2 regions of the Blautia sp. OF03-13 genome follow, and region 1 is predicted to be linked to the other one. Evidence: predicted binding sites of a transcription regulator. Region 1 holds the regulator's gene; the other holds the start of a gene.

Region 1 (9,560 bases):
GTTCTTTCTCTTGTAAACGACGTTTACTTCGTCGGTCTCTGCATTGCGGAATACGAAGAAGGTGTGTCCAAGAAGTTCCATCTGTACGCAGGCATCTTCCGGATACATTGGTTTCATGCCGAATTTTTTCGTACGGATGATCTGGATGTCTTCGTCCTCCAGATAGTCATGCTCCAGATATTCTTTCTGGAAGTTTCCTGCTTCCTGCTGTTTGTCGGCAATTTTGTTTTTGTATTTGCGAAGCTGGCGTTCGATGACTTCCTCTACCAGATCGATGGATACGTACATATCGTTGCTTACCTGCTCGGAACGGATGATATTTCCTTTTACCGGAATGGTAACCTCAATTTTCTGTCTTTCTTTCTCTACACTTAAGGTTACAATGACATTTGTGTCAGGCGTAAAATATTTCTCCAGTTTGCCAAGTTTTTCATTGACCGCGGCTTTTAATCCCTCTGTCACGTCAATATTTTTTCCGCTGATGGTAATTTTCATTATGCCCAACCCCTTTGCTCTCAAATTTTACAGGTTTTTCACTTCCCCTGTAAGTATCTCTAATTATAGCAATAGTTGTCTTTATTTGCAATAGTATTTAGAAAATTCATGAATATTTTAGAGTTTTTTCTGTTACAGTTCACTTGCATCTTATTTTTGACAGATTTCATGCTCGCATGAAATCTGTCGAGAATAAGATACAAAGGGAGCGCCTGGTTATGAGCAAAAAGGAGCTGCGCAGCAGCGGAGAGCGCTGAAAGCGCGGTTTTGCGAATGGCGCGGGTGAACGTCCGTTTCCGCTTACCGGCGGCATACTGCCAGCACGTCTTCAAACTTCATTTTGCCGCCGAACAGATCCAGTGCGCTGCCAATTGTCACATCGACGTGGTTGTTTCCCAGTTTTTTGAGCAGCTCCAGGTCTTCAAAACTTCCCACGCCGCCGGCGTACGTCACCGGAAAATCTTTCATCTTCGCAAGCAGTTCCACCAGCTCCGTCTCAATGCCGGAAGCCTTTCCCTCGACATCCACGGCATGGATCAGGAACTCATCACAGTATTCTGACAGGTGATGCAGCAGTTCCTCTGTCACTTCTTCGTCCGTGAACTTCTGCCAGCGGTCCGTCACGATATAGTATTTTCCGTCCCGCTTCCGGCAGCTTAAATCCAGTGTCAGCCGCTGCTTTCCTACCGTCGTCACCAGCTTGTCCAGATTTTCATAGAACACATGGCCGTCGCGGAACACATACGAAGTCACAATCACATGGCTTGCCCCCGCTGTCAGAAACTCGCACGCATTCTCCGCATCAATGCCGCCTCCCACCTGCAGGCCGCCCGGGTACGTCGAGAGTGCCAGCAATGCCTGGCGCTTCGTCTCCTCGTAAAACTCGGTACCTTTCTTGTTCAGCAGAATCACATGGCCGCCCGTAATGCCCTGCTCTTCGTACAGCTGCGCATAGTACGACGCATCCTGCTCCGAGACAAAATTCTCGCTCGCCTGATTTCCCTGATCTTTCAGCGATCCCCCGACAATCTGTTTTACTTTTCCGTTATGAATATCAATACATGGTCGAAATCTCATTTTCCCCGTTTCCTTTCTTTTCTCTCCCCTTAAGTTTTCCACATTATATCAAAATCCGACCATTCTGTGTATAAATTCACCAAATTTTCATGGTTCTTTCATAGAAAAGAAAGAAGAACCTGCTTTTTCCACAGATTCTTCTTTCTTTTCCGGCTTGCCGCCGTTCTTTATTTATCGATGTCCTCAAAGGCCTCTTTCACTTTATCCATAAAGCCTTTTTTCTTCTTCGGCTGCTCTGCAGTTTCGCCGTTGGCTGCTTTTTCTTCTGCTGCCGGGCGGTTTCCGCAGGCTTCGTCGAAGGCGCGGAGGGCTTCTTTTGCTTTCTCATTCAGTTTCGTCGGAGTCTGGACTACGAGTGTTACGTAGTGATCACCGCGCACATTGCTGTTGCGAAGGGACGGAACACCTTTTCCCTTCAGACGGATCTTCGTATCGGTCTGGGTTCCCGGTTTTACAGTGTAGAGAACGTCTCCGTCAACGGTGCTGATCTTCACATCGCCGCCGAGTGCTGCCTGGGCAAACGTAATCGGTGCAGTGGAGAAAATGTTCATATCCTGTCTCTGGAAGATCGGATGACGGGTTACCTGAACCTCGACAATCAGATCTCCTCTCGGTCCGCCGTTTACACCCGGCTCACCTTTTTCACGGATCCGGATGCTCTGTCCATCGTCGATTCCGGCCGGAATGTTGACCTGAATGCGTTTTCTGCTGGATGTATAGCCCGTGCCGTGGCATGCGGTACATTTATCGCGAATGATCTTTCCGGTTCCGTTACAATCCGGACACGTTGTCACGTTTCTCACAGAGCCGAACATGGTCTGCTGTGTGTACGTAATCTGACCGGTTCCGTTACATTTGGAGCATGTCTCTGGTGAAGTTCCTGGTTTTGCGCCGGTTCCGTGGCACGTTGTACAGGTATCCTTCAGGTTGATCTCGAGCTCTTTCTGGCATCCGAAAACAGCTTCCTCAAACGTAATGTGGACAACAGCGCGGAGGTTTGCTCCCTTCATCGGTCCATTGTTTGCTCTTCTTCTGCTTCCGCCGCCACCAAACAGGTCGCCGAAAATATCGCCGAAGATATCACCCATATCTCCGCCGCCAAAGTCGAAGCCGCCGAATCCGCCGGCTCCTGCGCCGCCACCGCCGTTTTCAAATGCAGCGTGGCCAAACTGATCGTACTGACGCCGTTTGTCCGGATCACTCAGCACGCCATAGGCTTCTGTCGCCTCTTTAAATTTTGCCTCGGCCTCTTTGTCGCCCGGGTTCATATCCGGATGGTATTTCTTGGCCAGTTTACGGTATGCTTTTTTTAATGTTGCATCGTCCGCTCCGCGGTCTACGCCGAGGACCTCGTAATAATCTCTTTTTTCTGCCATTTATGTTCACCTTTTCATTTCTGTTCCACAAATTTCATCTTTGCAGAAATGTTTTTCCGCACGCTCCAGTATAGCACTTTTCCGAAAGCAATACCAGCATAAATACAGGGGGCGGAATGTATTTTCCGTCCCCTGCAAACATTCGCCTCACAGGGCTTTTTGCGTTTATTTACTTATTGTTTCAACTCACAGTCGGTATTTTCACGGAGTGTGACATGCTGAAAATTAAACCTCTTTGTAGTCAGCGTCTACGACATCGTCGTCATGGCCGCCTGCTGCTCCTGCATTTCCCATATCCGGGCCTGCACCAGCTGTTCCGGCACCAGCGCCTGCTGCGCCGCCCTGCTGCTCATACAGCTTTGCGAACAGTTTCTGAGCGCTTGTCATCAGTTTTTCCTGAGCTGCTTTCAGGTCAGCTACCTGTGCATCTGTCATCTCTTCCGGATTGCATTTTGCAATGAGGTCTTTCAGTGCGTTCAGGTCAGCTTCTACTGCTGTCTTATCGTTTGCATCCAGCTTGTCGCCGACTTCCTCGATTGCTTTCTCGGTCTGGAATACCATAGAGTCTGCATCGTTTCTTGCGTCGATTGCTTCTTTGCGTTTCTTATCCTGAGCTTCGAACTCAGCAGCTTCTTTGACTGCTTTGTCGATCTCGCTGTCGGACATATTAGAGCCTGCGGTGATGGTGATGTGCTGCTCTTTTCCTGTTCCCAGGTCTTTTGCAGATACATTTACGATACCGTTGGCATCGATATCAAAGGTAACCTCGATCTGCGGAACGCCTCTTCTTGCTGGCGGAATTCCATCCAGACGGAACTGGCCGAGGGATTTGTTGTCTTTCGCGAACTGACGCTCACCCTGTACTACGTTGATATCTACTGCTGTCTGGTTATCAGCTGCGGTGGAGAAGATCTGGCTTTTCTTGGTCGGGATTGTGGTGTTACGCTCGATCAGACGAGTTGCAATACCTCCCATCGTCTCGATGGACAGAGACAGCGGAGTTACATCCAGAAGAAGGATGTCGCCTGCGCCGGCATCTCCTGCAAGTTTACCGCCCTGTACGGAAGCACCAAGTGCTACGCACTCATCCGGGTTCAGGCTCTTGCTCGGCTCGTGTCCGGTCAGCTGTCTTACTTTATCCTGTACAGCCGGGATACGGGTAGATCCGCCTACCAGAAGGACTTTGGAAAGCTCGGATGCCTGAAGGCCTGCATCAGAAAGTGCTCTCTGTACCGGCTCTGCGGTTTTCTCTACCAGGTCGTGGGTCAGCTCATCGAATTTAGCCTTTGTCAGGTTCATATCGAGATGTTTCGGGCCATCTGCGGTTGCAGTGATGAACGGCAGGTTGATGTTGGTTGTAGTTGCGCTGGAAAGCTCTTTCTTTGCTTTCTCTGCTGCTTCTCTGATTCTCTGCAGAGCCATTTTATCATTGGAAAGATCTACGCCTTCCTGTTTCTTGAACTCAGCAAGGATATAATCTGTTACTTTCTGGTCGAAGTCATCGCCGCCAAGACGGTTGTTTCCTGCTGTGGAAAGAACTTCGATAACACCGTCACCGATTTCGATGATGGAAACATCGAAGGTACCGCCTCCAAGGTCGTATACCATGATCTTCTGCTCTTTCTCGTTATCCAGTCCGTATGCCAGAGCTGCTGCGGTAGGCTCGTTGATGATACGTTTTACATCAAGACCTGCGATTTTACCGGCATCTTTGGTTGCCTGACGCTGTGCGTCATTAAAGTAAGCCGGAACTGTGATAACTGCTTCTGTTACTTTCTCACCAAGGTAGTTCTCTGCATCACCTTTCAGTTTCTGAAGGATCATAGCGGAGATCTCCTGCGGAGAGTATTTCTTTCCTTCGATGTCTACTTTATAATCAGTACCCATCTCACGTTTGATGGAACGGATGGTTCTGTCTGCGTTTGTTACAGCCTGACGTTTTGCCGGCTCGCCGACCAGACGGTCACCTGTTTTTGTGAATGCTACGATAGATGGAGTTGTTCTTTCACCCTCTGCGTTTGCGATAACGGTTGGTTTTCCACCTTCCATAACGGCTACACAGCTGTTTGTTGTTCCTAAGTCAATACCAATAATTTTGCCCATTGTTGTTTCCTCCTCAATGAATTATGCTAAAAAATGGTTTAATTTCTATTTATTTATCTTCAAGCTTAGTTAGCCACCTTGACCATACTGTGACGGACTACGGAACCTTTGTACATGTAGCCCTTCAGGAACTCTTCTACGACGATGTTCTCGCCGGCTTCCTCATCCTCCACATGCATCACTGCGTTGTGCAGGTTCGGATCGAATTCCTTTCCAACGGCCTCGATCACGGTTACACCGAGTTCATCGAGTGCTGTGGTAAACTGTTTGTATACTTTATTCATGCCGTCTGCGAACGGATCTTCCTCCGGGTTTTCCACCGTTGCAAGTCCGCGCTCGAAGCTGTCAACAACCGGAAGAATCTTCTCGATGATGTCTTTTGCTCCAATGGCATACATATTTGTTTTTTCTTTTTCGGTGCGTTTGCGGAAGTTATCGAACTCTGCCATCTGACGGGTCAGGCGGTCAGTCAGCTCTTCGATTTTCTCATCTTTTTTATCTTTTTTCTTTTTGAAGAACTTTCGTTCTTTGCCATCCTCAGCAGTTTCTTCTGCAGCTTCCGCTTCTTTTGCCTCTGCTGCTTTCTTTGCTTCTTCCTGCTCCGCAGCCGGTTCGGTTTCCGGCAGATCGGTCTCTGCTCCGGTTTCTTTTTCCATCTCGCGTGTAGGTTCTTCCATGGTTTCCTCTTTCTTTCTATTTTCTTCGCTCACTGATCATTCCACCTTTCTACTCACCTGTGTCCGGCTTTTTGAAGACGGCGTCCAGTTGAACTTTTAATGTTTTCAGGTTATCTACCACATTTTCGTAATCCATCCGCTTTGGTCCCACGATACCGATTGTTCCGCGCATACCGTTTCCCATATCGTATGTGGTGGTGACCACGCTGCAGTCCCGTAAGGGTTCCATCGAAGATTCATTTCCGATGTATACCTGAATACCGGTATTTTCCTCTCCGTCCTGCTCCTCGGCAGCTCCTTTGATCATATCGACCAGTTTCTGCCGTTCCTCGAATGTGGAGATCAGCTGGCTGGCTTTGCTGCTGTCGGAAAGCTCAGGGTACTTGAAAATGTTGGTTGCGCCGCTGGTGTACACCGGCACATCTTCTTCGCTGACTGCGATGGCTTCCGCTACGGTATCGACCACTTTGCTGATGATGCCGGAGTGGATGCCTGCCTGCTCTTTCATCTTCTTGATCATGCCAAGATTGATTTCTTCAATGGTCAGGCCATTGAGTTGTGTGTTCAGAAGCAGGTTCAGCTTTAATATCTGTTCATCGTTGATGGTCTCGTCGAGGTCGATCATCTGGTTTTTCACCAGGTTGCCTTCTACGACGATGACGGCCAGGAGCTGCTCTTCATTGACTTTTGAGAGCTGGATGAATTTCACTTTATTTCTGTGATATTCCGGTCCTGTAATCAACGTTGCATAGTTGGTAGATGAAGCGAGGACTTTGACAACCTGCTGCAGAACTTTTTCCATTCGGTCTGTTTTTTCAATGACCATGTTTTTGATGTCTGCAACTTCCTGTTCTTTTTCCCGCATCAGCTCATCTACATAGAGGCGGTAGCCTTTATCGGAAGGAATGCGTCCTGCGGAAGTGTGGGGCTGTAAGATGTAACCCATCTCTTCCAGATCGGACATTTCATTCCGGATTGTGGCGGAGCTTAAATTCAAATCCGTGTATTTGGAAATCGTTCTTGAGCCGACCGGCTCGCCCGTTTCCAGATACGTCTGGATGATCGCTTTTAATATTTTTCTTTTTCTTTCATCCAATTCTGTATCCACTAAGATAAGCTCCTTCCTGTTGTATAGTCCTGTTAGCACTCGTTTTAGTGGAGTGCTAACATCTATGCTCTTAAGATAGCACTCTGCCTTTTGTTTGTCAACACCTTTTCCCGGTTTTTCTATGAAGAAATTGTGAAAAAAGTATAAACCGTTTTCTTTCTGAAAAGGAATCTGACTTTTCTTTTTTATTGCATTCTACTGTTTCAAAGGCGCTATAGCCGTATGGTAGGATTCTGCCATTTTGATACGACCATTTAGTAGCATTTTTTTCAGAGGTGATGAATCATGAAATATCAGAGACTGGAGGATCTGCGCACGGACCACGATCTGACGATCCGCCAGGTTGCCGACTATCTCGGCTGCAACCGCGATGTGTATACCCGATATGAAAAAGGCGTCCGGCAGCTGCCGATCTCCATTGCCATCCGTCTGGCGGAGCTGTATCAGGTCAGTCTGGATTATCTGGTCGGCATCAGCGATGAGAAGCGGCCGTATGGATCCTGACTTTCCGGTGTCTCCGCCGCAGCAAAAGCAGGAGGACAGTTTTTCTTTTCCCTGTCCTCCCTGTTTTGCTTTTTCGTTTACAGATTCTGCAGATATTCCATCATCCGCGTTTCGCTGAGTTTCCATCCGTCCGGCTCCCCGCAGAGATACAGCGTAAAATGCCCGCACGGGACTCCGTTTTCCAGGTGGATGCCGGTATACAGTTCTACAATGAGGAGTTCTTCTGCTTTTTCTTCATATATATTAGTGATCTGATAGATGCGCTCTCCCTTTTCGTCCACCGGCCATTCTTTCTTCAGCACATCCCTCAGACGGCTCTCCTGCCCCTGCGCTTCGCATTCTTCCTCCCGGCTGATCATTTTTTCAAACGCTTCCGGCGTCTCCATCCGTTCCACTATATTCTGGACAAAATCTTCTATTTCTATTCTTTCTGCTTTTCCCATTCGTTCCCCCATTTCTGCCGTACATATTTTTCTGTTTTCTGCACAGGCTGTCTTCACCCGCCGTTTCTCTCTCCCGCCCCATTCTTCAATTTGCGACCATATGATCTGATTTAACTTTGTCCATCCAACCGTTTGGTAGTATGGGTTTGAATCTGAAAGGATGGTACAACGTATGAAATACCAGAGAATTGAAGATATGCGGATCGATCAGGATCTCACCATCAAAGAGATTTCTGCCCTGCTCGAATGCAACCGCGACGTCTATTCCCGCTACGAAAAAGGAATCCGCGACATCCCGATCGACTATGTGATCCGGCTTGCACGGTTCTATGACTGCTCGGTCGACTATCTGCTGAGTGTCTCCAGTAAAAAGAGAAAATTCGGCGATTAATTTTTTTATTGTTGTCTTTTTTATTTTTGTGTTTTGCGTTTTGATACGACCGTTTGGTCGTATTTTATATTATAATGGTATTCTTATTTTGCGTCAATTCTGAACAAGAAGGAAGCAAAATCGGACGCAAAAAAAGCGTGCCGGAAAGTTTTCTGTCGCTTTTCCGGCACGCTTTTTTTCATGCTCTTTTCTTCTTTTTTATTTCTGATTTTTTATTCTTCCATGTCATCCAGGCTCTTCTTCAGTGTGATCATTTTGTCACGCAGCTCGGCGGCCATTTCGAAGTTGAGTTCGGCGGCAGCGGCTTTCATCTGTTTCTGTACCTGGCCGATCAGTTTTTCCAGTTCTTCGCGGCTCATGGACTCCGGGTCTTTTTCCATCTTTTCTTCTGTCTTTGCCACTTCTTTCGAAATGCTGATGAGATCGCGGACGGCTTTTTTGATGGTGGTCGGAGTGATGCCGTGTTCTTTGTTGTAGGCTTCCTGCAGGGCACGGCGGCGCTTCGTCTCGTCGATCGCGAGGCGCATGGAATCGGTCATCACATCGGCGTACATGATAACATGGCCCTCGCTGTTTCGCGCGGCACGGCCGATGGTCTGGATCAGGGAGGTTTCGGAACGCAGAAAACCTTCTTTATCGGCATCCAGGATCGCCACGAGTGTGATTTCCGGGATGTCGAGACCCTCACGCAGAAGGTTGATGCCGACGAGCACATCGAAGACATCGAGACGCATATCACGGATGATCTCGGTCCGTTCCAGGGTGTCGATATCGGAGTGCAGGTAACGCACGCGGATGCCGGCCTCTTTCATATAGTCGGTCAGATCCTCTGCCATACGCTTCGTCAGCGTCGTCACGAGAACTTTGTTGTGTTTTTCAGTTTCTTTCTTTACTTCCGAAATCAGATCGTCGATCTGTCCCTCCACCGGGCGTACCTCGACATCCGGGTCGAGAAGGCCGGTCGGGCGGATGATCTGTTCGGCGCGCAGCAGCTCGTGGTCTGCCTCGTAGTCGCCCGGCGTGGCAGATACGAAAAGGATCTGATCGATCCGGTCCTCGAACTCGCCGAAGTTCAACGGGCGGTTGTCTTTTGCGGACGGCAGACGGAATCCATAGTCCACCAGCGTCGATTTCCGCGACTGGTCGCCGGCATACATGCTGCGGATCTGCGGAACAGTCTTATGCGACTCATCCACAATGATGAGGAAATCATCTCCGAAATAGTCCATCAGTGTGTAGGGCGGCTCGCCTGGCTTTAATCCGGAGAGGTAACGCGAATAGTTTTCGATGCCGGAACAGATGCCGGTTTCTTTGAGCATCTCAATATCGAAATTGGTCCGCTCCTCGATGCGCTGGGCCTCGATCAGTTTTCCCTCGTGCTTGAAG
Region 2 (9,560 bases), on a different contig from region 1:
CCACGATCTGATCGGACGGGTTCTCGTAGTAGCCCTGCATCATGGTAAGTTCATATAAATCGGTTAACAGTGTAAGGTTCTGCGCTCTCATGGCAAATTCCCCTTTCCTCATTGTGTTTATTACGTTCGTATCTTATTCTTTCCGATTGTACCACAATCATTGAAATTCCACAACTACGTATGGCTGTCCTTTTTCATCGTTCAGCGAGATAAAACAGCCGTTTTCCGTCTCAGCGCGCAACGGATGCAGGACATCGCCGAGGTGCGCCTGCTGTTTGTATTCGGCGCGCATCCGGCGCACGGTGAAGTTCTTCGGAAGGCATTCACCGGCAAGGGAAATGAACTGTGCGTTGTTGACGTGGTGGTTCGTATCGAGGTTGTGCGGCCGCACCGGGAACGGTTCGCCGATGAAATCTGCTTCCGGCATTTTCACTTTGCGCTCGCCGAAATCCTCGTCGATCGGATCGTCAATGCCATAGGCGTCTGTCGTCTCTTTCGGTGCGCGGACGGGATGACCCGTTTCCATATTGACGTAAGACCAGATGGAGTTGGCACAGGCGAGCATTTCGCCGTCTTCTGTTTCCATCGTGAAGTTACGCATGCCAAGAAATCCTTTGAAGCCGCTCGCCCATGTAGTGATTTTTACCGCTTCACCAAGGGATGGATAGCGGCGCACATGAATCTGCCACGCGGACAGCACCCAGGCGCAGCCTCGTTTTTTGAGCTCCGCAACGCCCTCGCCGATCGCTTCCGACTGGAAGGTACTGCAGTCCTGAAAGTAATTGATCAGCCCCGGCAGGGTGAGATTTCCGTCCTCACCGATTTCGCTGTAGCGGATTCTGCTCGTAAAGGAATACTTCATCGTTTCGTTCCTCCTGCTGTATTTGTTTTTGAGCATCGAAAAAGGCCTCAGGTACGAGACCTGAGACCTTTTAATGAGCTGGGCTACCTGGATTCGAACCAGGAACTGACGGAGTCAGAGTCCGTTGCCTTACCGTTTGGCGATAGCCATTGCCTTGCGACAAAATGTATAATACACTATCGCAAGAGAAAAGTCAACACCTTTTTTGAAATTTTTTTATTTTTTTCAAAAAACTGACTTTTGGAACATTTTGGAAGGGATTTGACGGCTCAACCCGGCCGTTGTCACTCTCCCGCCACGTATTTTTTGTCGATGTTGACGACGCATTCATACTTCTCATCCATTTCCTTCATCAGCGCCCCGATCTGCCCGATCACGCGATCACAGTCTTTCTTCTTATAAGAATACGGGATTTCAAGATCAAAAATCAGCTTCTTTTTCTCCGCCCCGTTGATCATACGGAAATCGTGGAAGGAAAGCTCCGGATCGAGAATGGAAATTACGTTTCTTACCTTCTCCTTTGTCGCAAGAACCGTCGCATCGTGGATCTCCACCGGATCCATGTGGATGACCAGCAGAATCCCCAATTTTTTGCCGACCTCATGTTCAATGCGGTCGATAATATCATGCGATACCTCGATATCGACATCTCGCGGCACCTCCGCATGGATCGATGCCATACTTCTGCCAGGCCCGTAGTTGTGGACAATCAGATCATGGGTTCCTACAATTCCTTCATAGGAAGCAACCTCTTTCATGATCCGTGCATACAGATCCGGATCCGCGCCCTGCCCGATCAGCGGTTCCAATGTATCTTTTGCAATGGAAATACCGGACCACATAACGAGTACCGCCACAACAAGTCCTGCGATTGCGTCGATATTAACCGAAAGGAAATGGCAGATCAATATAGAAGCGATCGTTGCGCTCGTCGTGATCACGTCGCCCATGGAATCCGCCGACGTTGCCAGCATCACCTTCGACTGAATGCGGTTTCCCAGTTTTCGGTTGAAAAGCGCCATCCACAGCTTTACACCAACCGAGAGCACCAGAATCAAAAACGGAACCATCTGAAATGTGATCTCTTCCGGATTGCGAATTTTCTCCAGGGAGCTCTTTAAAAACGTAAAGCCGACTTCAATAACCAGAAACGAAACGATCAGCGCTGCAATATACTCGATCCGTCCATGCCCGAACGGATGCTCTTTGTCGGCCGGTTTGTTTGCCATCTTGACACCAACAAAGCTGATGACCGAAGATGCCGCATCGGAAAGGTTATTGAACGCATCCGCCATGATCGCCAGAGAATGCATCCCAACACCGATCAGCAGCTTGGCGGCAAACAGCAATACATTGCAGCAGATTCCTACCATACTGGATAAAATACCATATCTCGTCCGCACATCCGCATTGTCAGTGTTCTCATACTCTTTTACAAAACATCTTACCAGAAAATCTGTCATGGGTTCCCCTTCTTTCCACAATACATTCAGAAACATTAGCTTAGATAAAAAGGGCCTCACGCATCGCCGCGAAGCCCTTATGTTTTTTCTGTCTTTTTCTATAGTAGGCAGTGTTGAAAAAAAAGTCAAGCCTAACATATTTTCGGAGATTCTATCGACAGAGAGAAAAAGCAACGCAGACTGCTTCTTTTCAGCAATTCTGCGCCGCTTTTTCTCTGTTTTTTCAGATTTTATCTCTTTTCAGGCAGATTTGACAATCGAATGAGAGTTTTTCTTTTTCCTGCCTGAAATAGCGTTACCGCCCACCGGTACCCAGCGAGCCGTAACGGAATAGCTACTATTTTACTTTATAAATTTTCGCCATATCCTGCACATACAGCGGATAGAACCGATAGCCCGCAAAATCGCTCCGAAGTGCAACCTCACATGCCATATCCTCGATATACAGGTTTGCCGCATCGTCACAGAGCAGTGTTTCCATTTTTTTGTAAATCTCAACCTGCTCCTCTTCATCCGTGCTGGTCTTAACCTGCTGATACAGTTTATCATACTCTTCGTTGCTGTAGTTGATAAAGTTCTTGGATGATGTTGAGGTAAACCGTTCCAGCAACGCGCGTCCGGTCAGATATGCCGCATCAACGCCGACAACCGTGGACTGGAACTTCCGGTCTGCATATACATCCGACAGCCAGCTGTCCCACTCGACCTGCTGAATTTTGGCAGTAACACCGATCGCTTTAAGCTGCTCTACCAGAACCTGGGCTGTATCGATATGCTGCTGATAATTGTTCGGCACTGTAATCGTAAGCTCAAATCCATCTGGGTATCCGGCTTCTTTTAACAGTTCTTTTGCCTTCTCAATATCCTGATTATATCGCTCTGACAGTTCCGGCACATAATATTTTCCAAATGCCGGGAACATGCTGCTTCCGATGATCGTTCCTTTTCCGTCCGCAATCATATCCAGCACTTCCTGGCGGTTTGCCGCATAGCACAGCGCCTGGCGCACCTTCACATTGTTGAGCGGTTCCACGGCATTGTTCAGATACAGCGCCTGTACCAGGTTCATACCGCCGTCATAAATCGTAAAATCGGAATCTTCGGCAAGCTGCGCTGTCTGTGTGGAACTGAGACGTGCATACATGTCCAGTGTACCGGATTTCAGGTTTGTTACGACTGCATTGCTGTCCTTGACAATTCGAAATGTTACCTTGTCCAGATACGCCTGATTTTCCGTATCCCAGTAATCGCTGAATTTTTCAAGGACAATGTTTTCCTGCGGGGACCGTGATACATAGTGGAACGGGCCTGTTCCGACCGGATCTGCTTCCAGATCTTCCACATGCTCAGGTACAATCGCTACCGTCAGATAGGCAAGAAACTCGGTGTCTGCCTCTTTTAAATAGATGTCGATCGTGCTCTCGTCCGGAATTTCAACCTTGTCCACATTGGAAAATGCCTCTACCAGAGGCGTTCCGTCTCCGTTGATACCCGCACAGCGTTCGATTGAATATTTTACATCCTCTGCAGTGACGGTCGTTCCATCGTGGAATTTGACACCATTCCGGAGCTTGAAGGTATAAACCTTTCCATCCTCCGAGATCGAATGACTCTCTGCCACCGCATCGTTCAGATTTCCTTCTTCATCGGGCTTTACAAGGCCCTCATAAATATTGAATAGGATTTCTTTCGTTCCTGCCGCAACAGATTTGTGTGGGTCAAGACTATCCTCAATGTCCTGAGGAATTCCTACCGTGATGGAACCTCCCATAACAGGTTCCCCTGTCGGGGTTGATTCCGTTGATACCTGAGAACTTGTGGTATCGGAAGAATCTGCTTTCCCATCCTTGCCATCCTGCATCCGCCAAGTACAACAGTAAGAGCTGCAACTAAAAGCAGCGCAAGTACGCTTCTTCTTTTCTTCATGATTTCTCCTTTTGATACGAGTTCTCTCATTTTGTAATTGTCACGCCTATTGTATCCGACCTGTTCCCAAATAGCAAGTACATTATTGTATACAATTTATTTTCCGAATCCGAAAATCACGTATATCCGCCCGCGTATTCCGGATTCTTTCCCTCGGGATGTACCAGAAAAGATAAAAATTTTGCCGCCCGGGAATTTTAACATTCCCGGGCGGCAAACGCTTTTGCTTTTTTTCTTTTATCCTTCAATGGAGATTGTCTTTTTCTGCTCCACAGCCGGTTTTGCTTCCTTCTTCGGTACGAAGAGTTTCAGCAGACCGTGTTTAAATTCAGCCTTGATATCCTCTTCGGTAATATCTTCACCTACATAGAAGCTTCTGCTGCATGCACCTGCGTAACGCTCTTTACGGATGTAGCGGCCGTTCTCTTTTTCTTTCTCGTCTTTGTCAAGACCTTTCTCTGCACTGATGGTCAGATAACCATTTTCCAGTGTGGCCTGAACTTCATCTTTTGTGAAGCCCGGAAGGTCAACCACTACCTCGTAGCCATTAGCCAGCTCGCGAATATCTGTTTTCATCACATGGCTGGCTTTGCGGCCATACAGTTTCTTTTCTGTATTCTTCATCTCTTTGTCATAATCATAGAACGGAAAATCGTTGAAAAAGTCATCAAATAAATTTTCTCCAAAAATACTAGGCATTAACATAAGTCATCGCTCCTTCTTATTCTTCTCATGGAACCTGATCCATGCTTTTTCTCCGGTTTTTCTTTTCACCGGATCTTTTTGTTTACCTGTTTCTTTGGAACGGAAAGGCTTCCGGATACCGGAGGTTTTCTTCTTTTCCTCTCTTTGTATCCCTCTTCCTTTGTTCTAGCTGTAATATAACACTTATTATTAGCACTGTCAAGAGACGAGTGCTAATTATTTTGTGAAAATTTTGTGAACGCTACGAGTCATGCACATTTACGCGAAAAGCCCTCGTTCAAGCTTGCTTGATAAAGAGGGCTTTTTCATGGAAATGTATAGGGCGACAGCCCGACAGCGAGGGAATTTATTCCCGAGCTGTGCACAGACACCTATATGAGTGAAACTTAGCGAAACTTAAATTACGCCCAAGATGGAATATACTTATTTGTTTGTACTTGATTTTTTAATCTGATCATCTATATCTTCTCCATCACCAAATACCGTAACCTTTATTGATCTTCCCCTTTCCGTTTGATATTTCCGGATATACTCTGTTAATTGTTTTACGTAAATTTCTTCATCTTCCACAATTGCAATCTGTATCATCCTATACCCACCTAAATCTCCTTATTCTGTTAAATAGAAAGTAGAAATTCTGTTAAGTTTTCAATAGCATCTGGTTTTTCTGATAGTTCTTTCCCCATCAGTCCCTCTCCCATAATACCAGGATCCGCACTAAGAGATACAGCGACTCGACTTGAATTCCATACAGCTTCATACATCATTTCCTGATTTTCTTTTGTTACTTTATTGAGAACGTAATAAAATGGTTTTCGAATACTTTGCGATAATTCCCCGATTTTTTTGGAAAGCTGTAGGGATTCATAGGATGGATCTATGATTATCAATATCAAATCTACACCGTTATCAATTCCACGTCCAAAGTGTTCAATACCAGCCTCCATATCCATTAGCGCAAATTGGTCTTCTGTAAGCCTGAGATTTTGGATAAATTGAGTCATAACAGTTCCCATAGCACAAGAACACCCTTCATTTGCCTGATGAATTTTTCCACTGGTCATCAGTTTTACACCGTCTTTCAGACTATAATAATCTTCCGGTATATCATCTATAGTCCAGGTTTCCTCAAAAAACTGATGAGTAAATTTTGATAACATCATATCATTTAAAACATTTTGCTTACCACCGAAATAGTCTGTAAAATCTCTGGGAAGCTTCATACCCAGCTGTCGGTGTAGACCATAATTAGATTCATCGGAATCAATTACCAAAATTTCTTTTCCTCGTCTGGCTAAAGCCTTAGCCAAAAGACTGGTTACTGTACTTTTTCCACATCCACCTTTTCCGCAAACTGCTATTTTCATCTCTATCTTTACTCCTTTTCTTTTTTCTAAATAATAGGCATTACATATGACCATACTTCAAACTGTCTTACTCCACTTCCTCCAGTTCTGTTCCTTCTGGAAGAATATATCCGCAGTTATCACATACTCCATCCTCTGCAAGTATCCCGTCTTTCACAAAGGCTTCAATGCCTCCCGGTTCATGACAGCGTGGACAATCTAATTCCTGTATCTTTTTCTGATTTCTTACATCCTGGCAATTGGCAAATTCAATTTTACCCATAGTGATTCCTCCATTTTCATTCCATATCAATTTGTCTTCGCAAAAAAGTTCCTACCATACGGGAAAAATTGCTGATATTACGAATATAGGCAAAGTCTTTTCCATAGATTCTCTTTTCCACGGAGAGCTCTTCTTCATTCCCTACAAAAATACCAATTACGAAAATTCCCTGATTTCTGGCCCGACGTACCTCATATGCAGTATCTTTCACAGCTTTTTCTCCGTCATAGATCTTGGGCTGGCGGGTTCCTGGTCGTTGTATGCTCATATCACAGGGTTTTCCATCACTTAATACGATTAAAATCTTATTTTTTTCCGGTCGCTCCATGAGAGAGGAACCGACTGTTTTCAGTGCAAGCCCATCTCTGTTATTGGCATATGCACGAAATTGAAAGATTCTTTCATTTGTTTCCCTTGGATCTTCATAATCCCGAAATCTCTGAAGTACTGTATATCCCCAGAAAGCACAGTATCCTGTCACCCGATGAGGAATTCCTGCCTGGCTTAATGCTTCACTGATAATATATCCCTGCGCCGCTACCTGAGCCTGTCTGTCAGCCTGGGAACCACTGGAATCAATCAGGACGTCTATTACAAACTCAGAATCGTCAGATCTCTTTTTTCTATTAAATAACTTGTCATCGTCTGTTCTTCCAATTTTCCATAATCTCTCAGGAACAAGCTGTCCTGCATCAGATCTGCTGACAAAATCATCCTTTCGGATTATAAAGGCCCGTTTCAGTGACTCTGCCAACACAGAAATATTTCTTTTAATGATCCAGTGATTATTTCCATAATAGGCTTTATTTTTTTCAAACTGAAGCTGAGAAAAACGGTATTGATTATTTTTAATCACAGGGCTCTGTAATATTCCATCTGTAAGATACAGGTTACAGTTTTTATGGATTCCTGTACAAAATTTCCGGTTGACTCTGGCCTGCTCCGATTCACTTAGATACGATTTTCCGTAATTCAGTTCCACATATTCCCGTATCCGTCGCACTGCCTGTGGATTTATATTCTCCGAGCTTTCCGGAACTTCTTCATTTTCCGGAGAGAAATAAAATCTTTTTTTCTTTTTGTTTCTGATATCCAGACTCATCATCTTTTTTTTGAGATTAGAAAGATATTTTTGAATGATGTCTTCCATCTGTTCATCTGTCATGCATTCCTGCCACGCGTCATTGGTCAATGCCATATCCGGTAAATTCAGAATCTTCTCCAGATTTCCATTCTTTTTTTCAAAAGAGGGATCCAGAACATGATTATAAATCTCATCTATCACGTTTATGACATCTTCCGTATTTTCCGCATCCTTCAGAGAAAGAATCTTGTACAATGCAATCTCTGCCTGTGGATCCATTCCCTCATCGTCTGTGTTCTCCAGAACATGCCTTATATACAGAAGCCTAATCCTGTGAATCAGGTCTGTTCCAGCTTTGTCTGATACCTGCTCTTTCTCGGCCTTTTCCAATTCTCTGAACGCCTGTTCTCTGATTTCCTTTGTTCCCAAACGTTCTCGAATGATAAAACGCTCCACAGCAGCATCCATGCATAATCCAGCAAGAGGCAAAAGTATATCTTCTCCAGCAGAAAAATGTAATTTTTTCATCAAATACATGCCAAGTTTCTTCTGATCAAAATATCGTGCAAAGGCACCCTGCTTCACTGCCTCATATAGAACCGTTTGTTTTGAATAAACATATTTTTCTGTGTCCGGTTCAAATTCCATATCATAATCACCACTGACTGTCCAAAAAAGATTTCTGATACGATTGCTGATCTCCAGACGATGTTCTTCCAGTTGTTTCGCCGGCCATCTGACATCCTCCATACAAGTTTACCCCCATATGTCTTTTCCGGTCCAGGAAGATGGGATTCTGGTAGAAACCACATCTTCTACGATCTCTTTTTCAAATACATCAAAACTTTTATTTATGATTCCCATCTGGATTGCATCAATTGGAGAAAGTCCGCTTTTTGTTGCTTTTACAGCAGAAACCAATCCTCTCAGGTCAAGAGATTTTGTTGAGATTTCTCCATGATAAGCTTTGATCTGCAAATCCAGAAACAGTCCTGCAAAAGCTTTCAGTGCACTTTTTTCCCCATCTGGAAAATGTTGTCTTAATACAAAAAGGACACTATCCTCATCCATTTCAGGCATATCAATTACCATAAACCTTGAAACCAATGCTTCATTTAGCTCTCTGGTACCTGCGTAGCCATAATTCATCGTGCCGATAAATCGTGTTGCCGGATGAAGTAAAATCCTGTTATATCCTGGAATATCGATTCTGCGCCGATGATCCAGTGTGGCATGCAGTACAGAAACCGCATCATTTTTTGCCATATTGATTTCGTCCAGGATTCCAAATCCTCCAAATTCCGCGCATTGGTAGATGGGGCCTTTCCGAAGGCGAACCTCATTATTTATAAAGGTATCCGTTCCAATCAGATCGGCACTGTCTGTATTTACATGAAAAGAAATGTCGTATTCCGGTCTTCCGAATATCCATGCCAGTGTCTCACATAGTACATTTTTCCCTGTAGCTTTCGCACCGGAAAGTAACAGGTTATCTCCCTGAAGAAGCGCTGCTATTGACATTTCCAGAATCTTTTTCCCATAAAACAGGATATCCGGTTTTTCTACCCGTTCCTTTACCTGATCCTCTACCTCATAACGCATGTGAAAATCTCTCAGTTCTCCAATTAGTTCCTGCGCTATCTTCTGGTCTTCTAAATATTTTTCTATTTCTGCCCAATGATTTCTCATGAAGATTTTCCTTTCTTTACAATTAGTTATGCCAAATCAGATAATATTTCTGTTTACTCAATCTTCAAACTTTCAATCCTCCAACTCACAATTCCAACTTCTTTACAATTTCTCCCAGTGCACTTCTTACAGGAGAATCTTTCGGAAGCTGTATGATCGGCTTTCCATCACAGTCATACTGATATACCTGGTCATCATGTGG

The links. Region 1 encodes HrcA, which represses chaperone genes, less so after heat shock. Its sites were predicted from a motif close to TGTTAGCACTCNNNNNNNNNGAGTGCTAACA; they were not measured.
Region 2: a site for HrcA is predicted at 5,144-5,174, ahead of DXA55_RS04065 (Hsp20/alpha crystallin family protein). Genes of this name have one in related genera too.

Annotation. Positions count from the first base shown of each region.
Region 1 covers NZ_QTVR01000003.1:164,484-174,043, reverse strand. Annotated here, with positions in the region: gene hpf (ribosome hibernation-promoting factor, HPF/YfiA family) at 1-495, opposite strand, end outside; gene hisA (phosphoribosylformimino-5-aminoimidazole carboxamide ribotide isomerase) at 796-1,572, opposite strand; gene dnaJ (molecular chaperone DnaJ) at 1,740-2,948, opposite strand; gene dnaK (molecular chaperone DnaK) at 3,174-5,051, opposite strand; gene grpE (nucleotide exchange factor GrpE) at 5,117-5,728, opposite strand; gene hrcA (heat-inducible transcriptional repressor HrcA) at 5,778-6,836, opposite strand; gene DXA55_RS03405 (helix-turn-helix domain-containing protein) at 7,122-7,340, shown strand; gene DXA55_RS03400 (hypothetical protein) at 7,418-7,783, opposite strand; gene DXA55_RS03395 (helix-turn-helix domain-containing protein) at 7,956-8,174, shown strand; gene uvrB (excinuclease ABC subunit UvrB) at 8,387-9,560, opposite strand, start outside.
Region 2 covers NZ_QTVR01000004.1:63,954-73,513, forward strand. Annotated here, with positions in the region: gene DXA55_RS04035 (nicotinate phosphoribosyltransferase) at 1-91, opposite strand, end outside; gene DXA55_RS04040 (acyl-[acyl-carrier-protein] thioesterase) at 158-862, opposite strand; tRNA gene DXA55_RS04045 (tRNA-Gln) at 944-1,012, opposite strand; gene DXA55_RS04050 (cation diffusion facilitator family transporter) at 1,147-2,325, opposite strand; gene DXA55_RS04060 (ABC transporter substrate-binding protein) at 2,663-4,186, opposite strand; gene DXA55_RS04065 (Hsp20/alpha crystallin family protein) at 4,489-4,956, opposite strand; gene DXA55_RS04070 (hypothetical protein) at 5,380-5,544, opposite strand; gene DXA55_RS04075 (ATP-binding protein) at 5,574-6,323, opposite strand; gene DXA55_RS04080 (hypothetical protein) at 6,391-6,585, opposite strand; gene DXA55_RS17520 (cobaltochelatase CobT-related protein) at 6,602-7,750, opposite strand; gene DXA55_RS04090 (AAA family ATPase) at 8,426-9,358, opposite strand; gene DXA55_RS04095 (ATP-binding protein) at 9,444-9,560, opposite strand, start outside.